One region of the Streptomyces sp. NPDC006134 genome, then DNA from elsewhere that is predicted to be linked to it. Evidence: riboswitches for the same ligand, from Rfam matches in the RefSeq annotation. Region 1 holds a riboswitch; the other holds the start of a gene.
What was found. Region 1 has a riboswitch for glycine ahead of gcvP (aminomethyl-transferring glycine dehydrogenase). Riboswitches for the same ligand answer to the same signal wherever they lie in the genome.
Positions count from the first base shown of each region.

Region 1 (4,990 bases):
CAGCGGCGACGGTACGGCTGGGGGTGCCCCCGGACGCAGTCTCGGGGCGAGCGGCCCGTACCCGCTTCACAGTGCGGCCGGTCACGCTCCGCAGCGGCCGACGGCCGTGCCGAGCAGCGGAGGGGCGACGTCCATGGCGTCCGAGCAGATCGGCTACCGCGGCCCGACGGCCTGCGCGGCCGCCGGCATCACCTACCGGCAGCTGGACTACTGGGCCCGCACCGGGCTCGTCGAGCCGAGCGTGCGGCCCGCCCACGGGTCCGGGACACAGCGTCTGTACAGCTTCCGCGACGTCGTCGTGCTGAAGATCGTCAAGCGGTTCCTCGACACCGGGGTGTCGCTGCAGAACATCCGCACCGCCGTGCAGCACCTCAGGGAGCGCGGTTTTCGCGACCTGGAGCGCATGACGCTGATGAGCGATGGTGCCACCGTCTACGAATGCACCTCGCCCGACGAGGTGCACGCGCTGCTCCAGGGCGGGCAGGGCATCTTCGGGATCGCCGTCGGGGTGGTGTGGCGGGACGTGGAGAGCGCGCTGTCCCAGCTGCACGGGGAGCGGATCGACACGGGCGAGACGCTGATCGGCCACAACCCCGCCGACGAGCTGGCGCGGCGGCGCAACCGGGCCGTCTGAGAGCGGGCACAGCCGGTCCGCGGAAGGCCGCTGGGAGCGGTTCCACGGATACGGGTGGGCGAACGCGGCCGTTGTCAGTGGTGTAGGGCAGCATCGAAGGCGTGAGAAGCGCGCCCACCATCCTGCACCTCGACATGGATGCCTTCTACGCCTCGGTCGAGCAGGCGTCGAAACCGAGCCTGCGCGGGAAGGCCGTCGTCGTGGGCGGGCTCGGGCCCAGGGGTGTGGTCGCCACCGCGTCGTACGAGGCGCGCGTCTTCGGGGTCCGCTCGGCGATGCCCATGGCGCAGGCGCGGAGGCTCGCGCCGAACGCCGCGTACCTCGTCCCGCGGTTCGGGCTCTACCGGTCGATCAGCGAGCAGGTCATGGAACTGCTGCGGGCCCTGTCGCCGCTCGTGGAGCCATTGAGCCTGGACGAGGCGTTCGTGGATCTGGAGGCCGACAAGGCGGCTTGGGACGCGGAGTCGGCGCGGGCGGTGGGGGAGAGACTGCGTGCGGACATCCGGGCCGTCACCGGGCTCACCGGCTCGGTCGGGCTCGCGGCCTCCAAGATGCTCGCCAAGATCGCCTCCGAGCAGGCCAAGCCCGACGGGCTGGTGCTGATCGAGCCGGGCTCCGAGCGGGCGTTGCTCGGGCCCCTGTCCGTGCGGACGCTGCCCGGGGTGGGCCCGGCGACCGGCGATCACCTGCGGCGGGCCGGGATCACGACGGTCGACGAGCTCGCCGAGGCGGGCGAGGACGAGCTCGTCCGGCTGCTCGGCAAGGCCCACGGGCACGCCCTGTACGCGATGGCGCTGGCGCGGGACGAGAGGCCCGTGGTGGCCGAGCGTGAGGCCAAGTCGGTGTCGGTCGAGGACACCTACGACGTGGACATCCACGACCGGGTGCGGGTCGGCCTGGAGGTGCAGCGGCTGGCCGACCGGTGCGTGCGGCGGCTGCGCGCGGCCGGGTTGTCCGGGCGGACCATCGTGCTGAAGGTGCGGCGGTACGACTTCTCCACGCTGACCCGCTCCGAGACGCTGCGTGGGCCGACCGACGATCCGGCGGTGGTGCGGGAGGCGGCGGCGCGGCTGCTGGACTCGGTGGACACCACGGGCGGCGTACGGCTGCTCGGGGTGGGCGTCAGCGGGCTCGCCGACTACACGCAGGAGGACCTGTTCGCGCAGGCGGCGGGGGAGCGGGTGGAGCTGCCGGACGAGGAGCCCGAGCGGGAGGAGCGGCCGGCCGAGGAACGGCAGGCGCCGGGCGCCGAGCGCCGCTGGCCCGCCGGGCACGACGTGCGGCACACGGTGTACGGGCACGGGTGGGTGCAGGGCAGCGGGCTCGGGCGGGTCACCGTGCGGTTCGAGACGCCCGGATCCGGGCCCGGGCGGGTGCGGACCTTCCGGGTCGAGGACCCGGACCTGGAGCCGGCGGATCCGCTGCCGCTGGTGTCGTCCGTGTCGTCTGGGTCGTCCACGCCGTCCATGCCGTCCATGCCGTCCATGCCGTCCGGGCCGTCCGGGCCGTCGGGGTCGGAGGTGGTGCGAAGACCCGGGGCCGTCGGCCGGGAGGCGGCGGGCTGAGGGGCGGGTCCGTCAGGTCTCCTCCGAGCCCGCCAGCCTGCCGAAGTCGCGGTCGGGGAGCGTGGGCGGAGGGGCCACGTCGAGGCCGTAGTGGTGGTAGAGCTGGAGTTCCTGCTCCGGCGAGAGGTGGCGGCCCACGCCGAAGTCGGGGGCCTCCTTGATCAGGGCCCGGTCGAACGGCACGCGCAGGGTGCCGTCGACCAGTTCGCTGGGCTCCAGGGGCACGAAGGCGTCCCTGCTGAACAGGCCGGTGCGTATGGCCGCCCACTCGGGCAGGCCGGTGGCGTCGTCGAGGTAGACCTCGTCGACGGTGCCGATCTTGTTGCCGTCGCGGTCGAACGCCTTGCGGCCGATCAGGTTGCGCGGATCGATGTCGGTGCGCACGGGCCCTCCACTTGGTCGCCATTCATCCGGTGAATCATCGGGTGAATCATCCGTAAGCACTACAAAAGAGCACAATCGTGAAGGCGGCCACTCGAACGTCCGGGCGTTGACCTCGCTGGTAGGCTGACGAATGGCTGCTGACCCCGTGCGGGAGAGTCCTCCAGGCTTCATCGGAGGCGCCGAAGGAGCAAATCCTCCCCGGAATCTCTCAGGCCCCTGTACCGCACGGACGAGGTCACTCTGGAAAGCAGGGCGGGTGCCGGCGGCGTCCGCCCTCACCGACGGTGAAAGCCGGGAGCCCTCGGGTGGCCCGGTGAAGCTCTCAGGTCGAGATGACAGAGGGGGAGGCCGTACGGGTACCCGCGCCGTGGTGCCCCTCGCAGGTCGCGTCAGACCAGGAGGCCTCCGCAATGACCGCCCCTCGCATTCCGCTCTCCGAACTCGAACAGGGAATCCCCTTCGAGCAGCGCCACATCGGCCCCGACCACGAGGCCCGGGCCAAGATGCTCGCGCAGGTCGGCTACGGCTCGCTCGACGAGCTGACGGCCGCCGCGGTGCCGGATGTGATCAAGAACCACGACGCGCTGGAGCTGCCGGGCGCGCGCACCGAGGCCGAGGTGCTGGCCGAGCTGCGCTCCCTGGCCGACCGCAACCAGGTCCTCGACTCGATGATCGGGCTGGGCTACTACGGCACCTTCACCCCGCCGGTCATCCTGCGCAACGTCATGGAGAACCCCGCCTGGTACACCGCCTACACGCCGTACCAGCCGGAGATCTCCCAGGGCCGCCTGGAGGCCCTGCTGAACTTCCAGACGATGGTCGCCGACCTGACCGGCCTGCCGACCTCCGGCGCGTCGCTGCTGGACGAGGGCACCGCCGCCGCCGAGGCGATGGCGCTGTCCCGGCGCATGGGCAAGAACAAGAAGGGCCTGTTCCTGGTCGACGCGGACGCGCTGCCGCAGACCATCGCCGTGGTGCAGACCCGCGCGGAGCCGACCGGCGTCGAGGTCGTCGTCGCCGACCTGAGCGAGGGCATCCCGGCGGAGGTCGCCGAGCGGGAGATCAACGGCGTCCTGATCCAGTACCCGGGCGCCTCCGGTGCCGTACGCGACATCAAGCCGGTCATCGACCAGGCGCACGAGCTCGGCGCGCTCGTCACCGTCGCCGCCGACCTGCTCGCGCTGACCCTGCTGAAGTCCCCCGGCGAGCTCGGCGCGGACATCGCGGTCGGCACGACGCAGCGCTTCGGCGTGCCGATGGGCTTCGGCGGGCCGCACGCCGGCTACATGGCCGTCCAGGAGAAGATGGCGCGCAGCCTGCCCGGGCGACTCGTGGGCGTGTCCGTGGACGCGGACGGGAACAAGGCCTACCGCCTCGCGCTGCAGACGCGTGAGCAGCACATCCGCCGGGAGAAGGCGACCAGCAACATCTGCACCGCGCAGGTGCTGCTCGCCGTCATGGCCGGCATGTACGCCGTCTACCACGGGCCGGACGGCCTGAAGGGCATCGCGCGGCGCACGCACCGCTACGCCGCGATCCTCGCGGCCGGGCTGGCGAACGGCGGGGTGGAGGTCGTCCACGGCAGCTACTTCGACACGGTCACCGCGCGGGTGCCGGGCCGGGCCGCCGAGGTCGTCGCCGCCGCGCGCGAGAACGGTGTGAACCTGCGCCTCGTCGACGCCGACCACGTCTCGGCCGCCTGCGACGAGACGACCGGGCGCGCGCAGATCGGCGCCGTGTGGAACGCGTTCGGCGTCGAGGGCGACATCGAGGCGCTGGACGCGACGGCCGGGGACGCGCTGCCCGAGGCGCTGCTGCGCACCGACGACTACCTGACCCACCCCGTCTTCCACCAGCACCGCTCCGAGACCGCGATGCTGCGCTACCTGCGCCGCCTCGCCGACCGGGACTACGCGCTGGACCGCGGCATGATCCCGCTGGGCTCCTGCACCATGAAGCTCAACGCGACGACGGAGATGGAGCCGGTCACCTGGCCGGAGTTCGGGCAGCTGCACCCGTTCGCCCCCGCCGAGCAGGCGCAGGGCTACCTGACGCTCATCCGTGAGCTGGAGGAGCGGCTCGCCGAGGTCACCGGGTACGACAAGGTCTCGCTCCAGCCGAACGCCGGGTCGCAGGGCGAGCTGGCCGGCCTGCTCGCCGTACGCGGCTACCACCGCGCCAACGGCGACGAGCGGCGGACGGTGTGCCTGATCCCGTCCTCCGCGCACGGCACCAACGCCGCGAGCGCGGTCATGGCCGGCATGAAGGTCGTCGTCGTCAAGACCGCCGAGGACGGCGAGATCGACGTCGAGGACCTGCGGGCCAAGATCGAGCAGCACCGCGACGAGCTGGCGGTGCTGATGATCACGTACCCGTCGACGCACGGTGTGTTCGAGGAGCACGTCGC
Region 1 is NZ_JBEXTV010000100.1:1,043-6,032, reverse strand. It holds gene ABZ340_RS35265 (MerR family transcriptional regulator) at 1-634, shown strand, start outside; gene ABZ340_RS35260 (DNA polymerase IV) at 736-2,199, shown strand; gene ABZ340_RS35255 (PRC-barrel domain-containing protein) at 2,212-2,583, opposite strand; glycine riboswitch at 2,722-2,817, shown strand; gene gcvP (aminomethyl-transferring glycine dehydrogenase) at 2,994-4,990, shown strand, end outside.

Region 2 (4,990 bases), on a different contig from region 1:
CGACGTCGTAGAGCTTGCCGGAGAAGTTGATCTTCATGCCGTGGGTCAGGTGCCCGCCGTGGGCGAGGTTCAGACCCATGATCGTGTCGCCCGGCTTGAGCAGCGCGAACATCGCCGCCGCGTTGGCCTGGGCGCCCGAGTGCGGCTGCACGTTGGCGTGCTCGGCGCCGAACAGCGCCTTGATGCGGTCGATCGCGATCTGCTCGACCACGTCGACGTGCTCGCAGCCGCCGTAGTAGCGGCGGCCCGGGTAGCCCTCGGCGTACTTGTTGGTCAGGACCGAGCCCTGCGCCTCCATGACCGCGACCGGGGCGAAGTTCTCCGAGGCGATCATCTCGAGGGTGGACTGCTGGCGGTGCAGCTCGGCGTCGACCGCGGCGGCGACGTCGGGGTCGAGCTCGTGCAGGGGCGTGTTCAGAAGCGACATGCGGTCCACGACTCCTCAGCCGGCGATGAAGGCGGTGTACTCGTCCGCGGAGAGCAGGTCGGCCGGCTCCTCCGAGACGCGCACCTTGAACAGCCAGCCGCCCTCGAAGGGCGCGGAGTTCACCAGGGACGGGTCGTTGACGACGTCCTCGTTGATCTCGGTGACCTCACCGGAGACCGGGGAGTACAGGTCGGAGACGGACTTGGTCGACTCCAGCTCGCCGCAGGTCTCGCCCGCGGACACGGTGTCGCCGACCTCGGGGAGCTGGACGAAGACGACGTCACCGAGCGCGTTGGCCGCGTGCTCCGTGATGCCGACCGTCGACACGCCGTCCTCGGCGGCCGACAGCCACTCGTGCTCCTTGCTGTAGCGCAGCTGCTGGGGGTTGCTCATGGCCTGAATTCTCCTGTACGCGGGGGAGTGGTGCTGACGGGGGGACTGCTGGAACCGCCGGTGAGCAGCGGAAACGTGCGCGGGGTCACACGCGGGGCGTGGCCGCGCCCGGTGGCTGTCCCGGCGTTGCTTCCGGCGCTTGCGGACTCGGCGCTCGGGATCCGGTGCCGCTTCCGGCGCTTGCGGATCCGGTGCTTGGGGTCCGGTGCTACTTCTGGCGCTTGTAGAACGGCAGTGCCACGACCTCGTACGGCTCGTGGGTGCCCCGGATGTCCACGCCGACGCCGGGCGTGCCCGGTGCCGCGTGCGCCGCGTCGACGTACGCCATCGCGATCGGCTTGCCCAGGGTGGGCGAGGGGGCGCCGGAGGTGACCTCGCCGATCACCTCGCCGCCGGCGACGACCGCGTACCCGGCGCGCGGCACCCGGCGGCCCTGGGCGACCAGGCCGACCAGGACGCGCGGCGGGTTCTGCTCGGCCCGCTCGGCGGCCCGGAGCAGGGCCTCGCGCCCGACGAAGTCGGCCTCCTTGTCGAACTTCACCACCCGGCCGAGCCCGGCGTCGAACGGCGTCAGCTCCGTGGTCAGCTCGTGCCCGTACAGCGGCATGCCCGCCTCCAGGCGCAGCGTGTCCCGGCAGGACAGGCCGCACGGGACCAGGCCCACGCCCTCGCCCGCCGCGGTCAGCGCCTGCCACAGCTCCACGGCGTGCTCCGGCTTCACGAACAGCTCGAAGCCGTCCTCGCCGGTGTAGCCGGTGCGCGCGATCAGCGCCGGGACGCCCGCGACCGTGCCGGGCAGACCGGCGTAGTACTTCAGCCCGTCCAGGTCGGCGTCGGTGAGGCTCTTGAGGATGCCCGGGGACTCGGGACCCTGTACGGCGATCAGCGCGTAGGCGTCGCGGTCGTCGCGCACCTCGGCGTCGAAGCCGGCGGCGCGCTCGGTGAGGGCGTCCAGCACCACCTGGGCGTTGGATGCGTTGGCGACCACCATGTACTCGGTCTCGGCCAGCCGGTAGACGATCAGGTCGTCCAGGATGCCGCCGTCCTCGCGGCAGATCATGGTGTAGCGGGCGCGGCCCGGCCGGACGGCCCCGATGTTGCCGACCAGGGCGTGGTCCAGCAGCGCGGCGGCCTGCGGGCCGGTCACCGTGATCTCACCCATGTGCGACAGGTCGAAGAGACCGGCCCGGGTGCGCACGGCCTGGTGCTCGTCGCGCTCGGAGCCGTAGCGCAGGGGCATGTCCCAGCCGGCGAAGTCGGTCATCGTCGCGCCCAGCGCGCGGTGGACGGCGTCGAGCGCGGTGCGGCGCAGCGGGGACGCAGGGGTCACAGCGGATTCAGGGGATTCGGTACTGCTCATCGGACGGTCGTCTCCCAGGGCGATGGGGTCCCCTCGCGCGAGCGCAGCCGAGCGTAGGGGAGGGCGAGGAAGGTCCTCCCCATCTGTCATCGGAACCTGAGAGGTTCGCCATGACACCCGCGCGGGGCGGCGACCATGGCTTGCACCTTGGGTGGGGCCACTGGGACAGCGGCCCGCTTTTCAGATGTGCCTCGCCCGCGCGGTAACGGGGCCTGAGAGATTCAAGGGAGGGACTTGCTCCTTCGGCGCCCCAGCGGTGGCTGGGAACTCTCCCGCGCGGATTCAAACGGCCGGTATGCAGTTGGCGCGCTCATCATTGCACGCCTCGCCCGATCACGGCAGGCCGCGATCTGTGACCGGCCTGTGGCAGGACGCGCACGAAAAAGGCAGACAGCCGGGATTACCTTCTCTTTACACTCGACGGGGATGGGAACTCGTGAACCGCCCCAGGGGAGGACGATCACGGTGAACAGGACCACGGCGTTGGCCACGACCTCGGGCCTCGCACTGCCCGAGCAGCCCTCCACCCCGGCCCGGGAGGCGTGCGGACCGCTGCCCGCGCCCATGGTCCGCGACCTGCGCGACCGGGCCGGCCGCAGCCCGCACGCCCTGCTCTTCGGGCCCCGCGACCTCGTCGTGGTCACCGGCCTGCCCGGCAGCGGCAAGTCCACGCTGATGCGCCGCACCGTGCGCGGCCGGCGCGTGGACTCCCAGGACACCCGCGACCGCTGGGACCGCCGGATGCCGCACTTCCTGCCGTACGCGGTCTACCGCCCCCTGGTCCGCCTCTCCCACTACGCCGGGCTGCGCCGCGCGCTGCGCTCCGGCGAGGGGGTGGTCGTGCACGACTGCGGCACCCAGGCGTGGGTGCGCGCCTGGCTGGCCCGCGAGGCGCGGCGCCGGGGCGGCACGCTGCACCTGCTGCTGCTCGACGTCAGCCCCGAGGAGGCGCTGGCCGGGCAGCGCGACCGGGGCCGCGGGGTCTCCCGCTACGCCTTCCGCCGCCACCGCGCGGCCAACGCCCGCCTGCTGCGCGCCGCGCAGCGGGGCGCCCTGCCCCTCGGCTGCGTCTCGGCGGTCCTGCTGGACCGGGCGGCGGCCGACGCCCTCCACCGGATCGGCTTCACGGGCTGACCGGGCCGGGCGGACCGGGGTCGGCTGATCGGGCCGGGGGGACTGAGGTCGGCTGATCGGGCCGTGCGGGACTGATCGGGCCGTGCGGGACCAGGGCCGGCTGACCGGGTTCGACGAGCCGAGTCCGGCTGACCGGGTTCGACGAGCCGGGTTTGACGAGCCGGGTTCGCCCGCCGTCCGCCGCCCGCCGTCCGCCGGTGCGTCCGGTGCGTCCGGTGAGCCCGGCGCGTACGGCCGTACGGGTTAGCCTTTTCAGCCACAGCAGTGGCTTCGGAAGCAGGCGGTAGGCAGATGGACTTCCCGGCGGGTTTCTCCGCGGACTTCCCGGCGCAGGCGCACCCCCGTTCGCACGGCGGGTGGCCCGGCAACGAGCTGGAGGAGGTGCTGTCGGCCGCGCTCGGTGCCGGGCCGTCGGCGGGCGGGCGGATCGTCGAGGTGCTCGGCCGCAGCTTCCTGTGGGTGCCGCTCCCCAACGGCGGCGGCCCGCACAGCGGCCCCCTCGACCTGCCCGCGCTGGAGATCGACGGCCAGGCGTACGTCCCGGTCTTCAGCTCCGAGGAGCAGCTCCGCCAGGTCGCCGGCGCGCAGATGGCGTACACCATCGCCCCCGCCGTGGAGTTCGCCCGCGGGCTGCCGCCGCAGGTCGGCATCGCCGTCAACCCGGACGGCGTGGTCGGCGTCCCGCTGCCGCCGCCCGCCGTGGCCGAGCTGTGCCGGGCCGGGCGGACCCCGCTGGACGGGGAGGCGAGCGGCGGCCGGGTCCGCCTCTTCGAGCCCGACTGGCAGGACGACCCGGTCGACTTCCTCGCCGCGGCCCGCGCCGAGTTCGACGCCACCGGCGTCGTCCGCACCGCCCGCCGCTGCCTGGCCGCCATCGAGACCGACGACCCGGTGATGTTCGTCGGCGTCGAGCTGTCCCACTGGGAGGGCGACGCGCGCGCGGTCCCGCTGGAAGCCCTCGGGCGGGCCCTGGGCAGGGTGCCGGTGACCTGGCCGGTCAACCTGGTGCTGCTGGAGGCGGCCCAGGATCCCGTGTGCGACTGGATGCGGGAGAAGGTCCGGCCGTTCTACCAGAGGGACCTGTGACCGGCCGCCCGGCGGAGCCGTGCGCGCGACGGTCCTCCCTCCCGACCGCATAACCTGGTTTCATAGCGCGGTCGGGTGTTGCACGAAGGGGCGGTAGAAGAGTGAGCGCGAGCGGCACGGCCGCGGCCGGGCAGGTCGAGCACATGCTGCGCCAGGTGACGCCCGGGCGCTACGACGCCTACGAGGCGCTGCTGCGCGCGCTCGCGACCCCCGGCTCCGGCCAGGTCTGGATGCTGCTGTGGCACGGCCAGGCCGGTTCCCCCGACGCCCAGTACGGGAGCATGCAGGTCGACGGCCACGGCTACGCGCCCTGCGTCACCTCCGCCCAGGAGCTGTCGGCCAGCGGCTGGAACCGGTCGTACGAGGTGGCCGACGGCCTGGAAGTGGCCCGCGCCCTCTACCCGGACCACTACGGCCTCTGGCTCAACCCGCACGCCCCCGGCGGCGGGGTCGGCATCCCCTGGCTGGACCTGCGCCGGATCGCCACCGGCCTGGACCGGCAGCCCGCCGGACCGCTGCGGCTGTCCGAACCGGCCATCGAGATCCCGCAGTTCTACGCCCTGCTCACGCAGAACGCCCACCGCACCCCG
Region 2 is NZ_JBEXTV010000009.1:924-5,913, forward strand. It holds gene glyA (serine hydroxymethyltransferase) at 1-427, opposite strand, end outside; gene gcvH (glycine cleavage system protein GcvH) at 443-820, opposite strand; gene gcvT (glycine cleavage system aminomethyltransferase GcvT) at 1,029-2,180, opposite strand; glycine riboswitch at 2,371-2,465, opposite strand; gene ABZ340_RS07995 (AAA family ATPase) at 2,646-3,314, shown strand; gene ABZ340_RS08000 (enhanced serine sensitivity protein SseB) at 3,606-4,400, shown strand; gene ABZ340_RS08005 (enhanced serine sensitivity protein SseB C-terminal domain-containing protein) at 4,502-4,990, shown strand, end outside.
Region 2: another riboswitch for glycine. It lies ahead of gcvT (glycine cleavage system aminomethyltransferase GcvT); the one in region 1 lies ahead of gcvP (aminomethyl-transferring glycine dehydrogenase).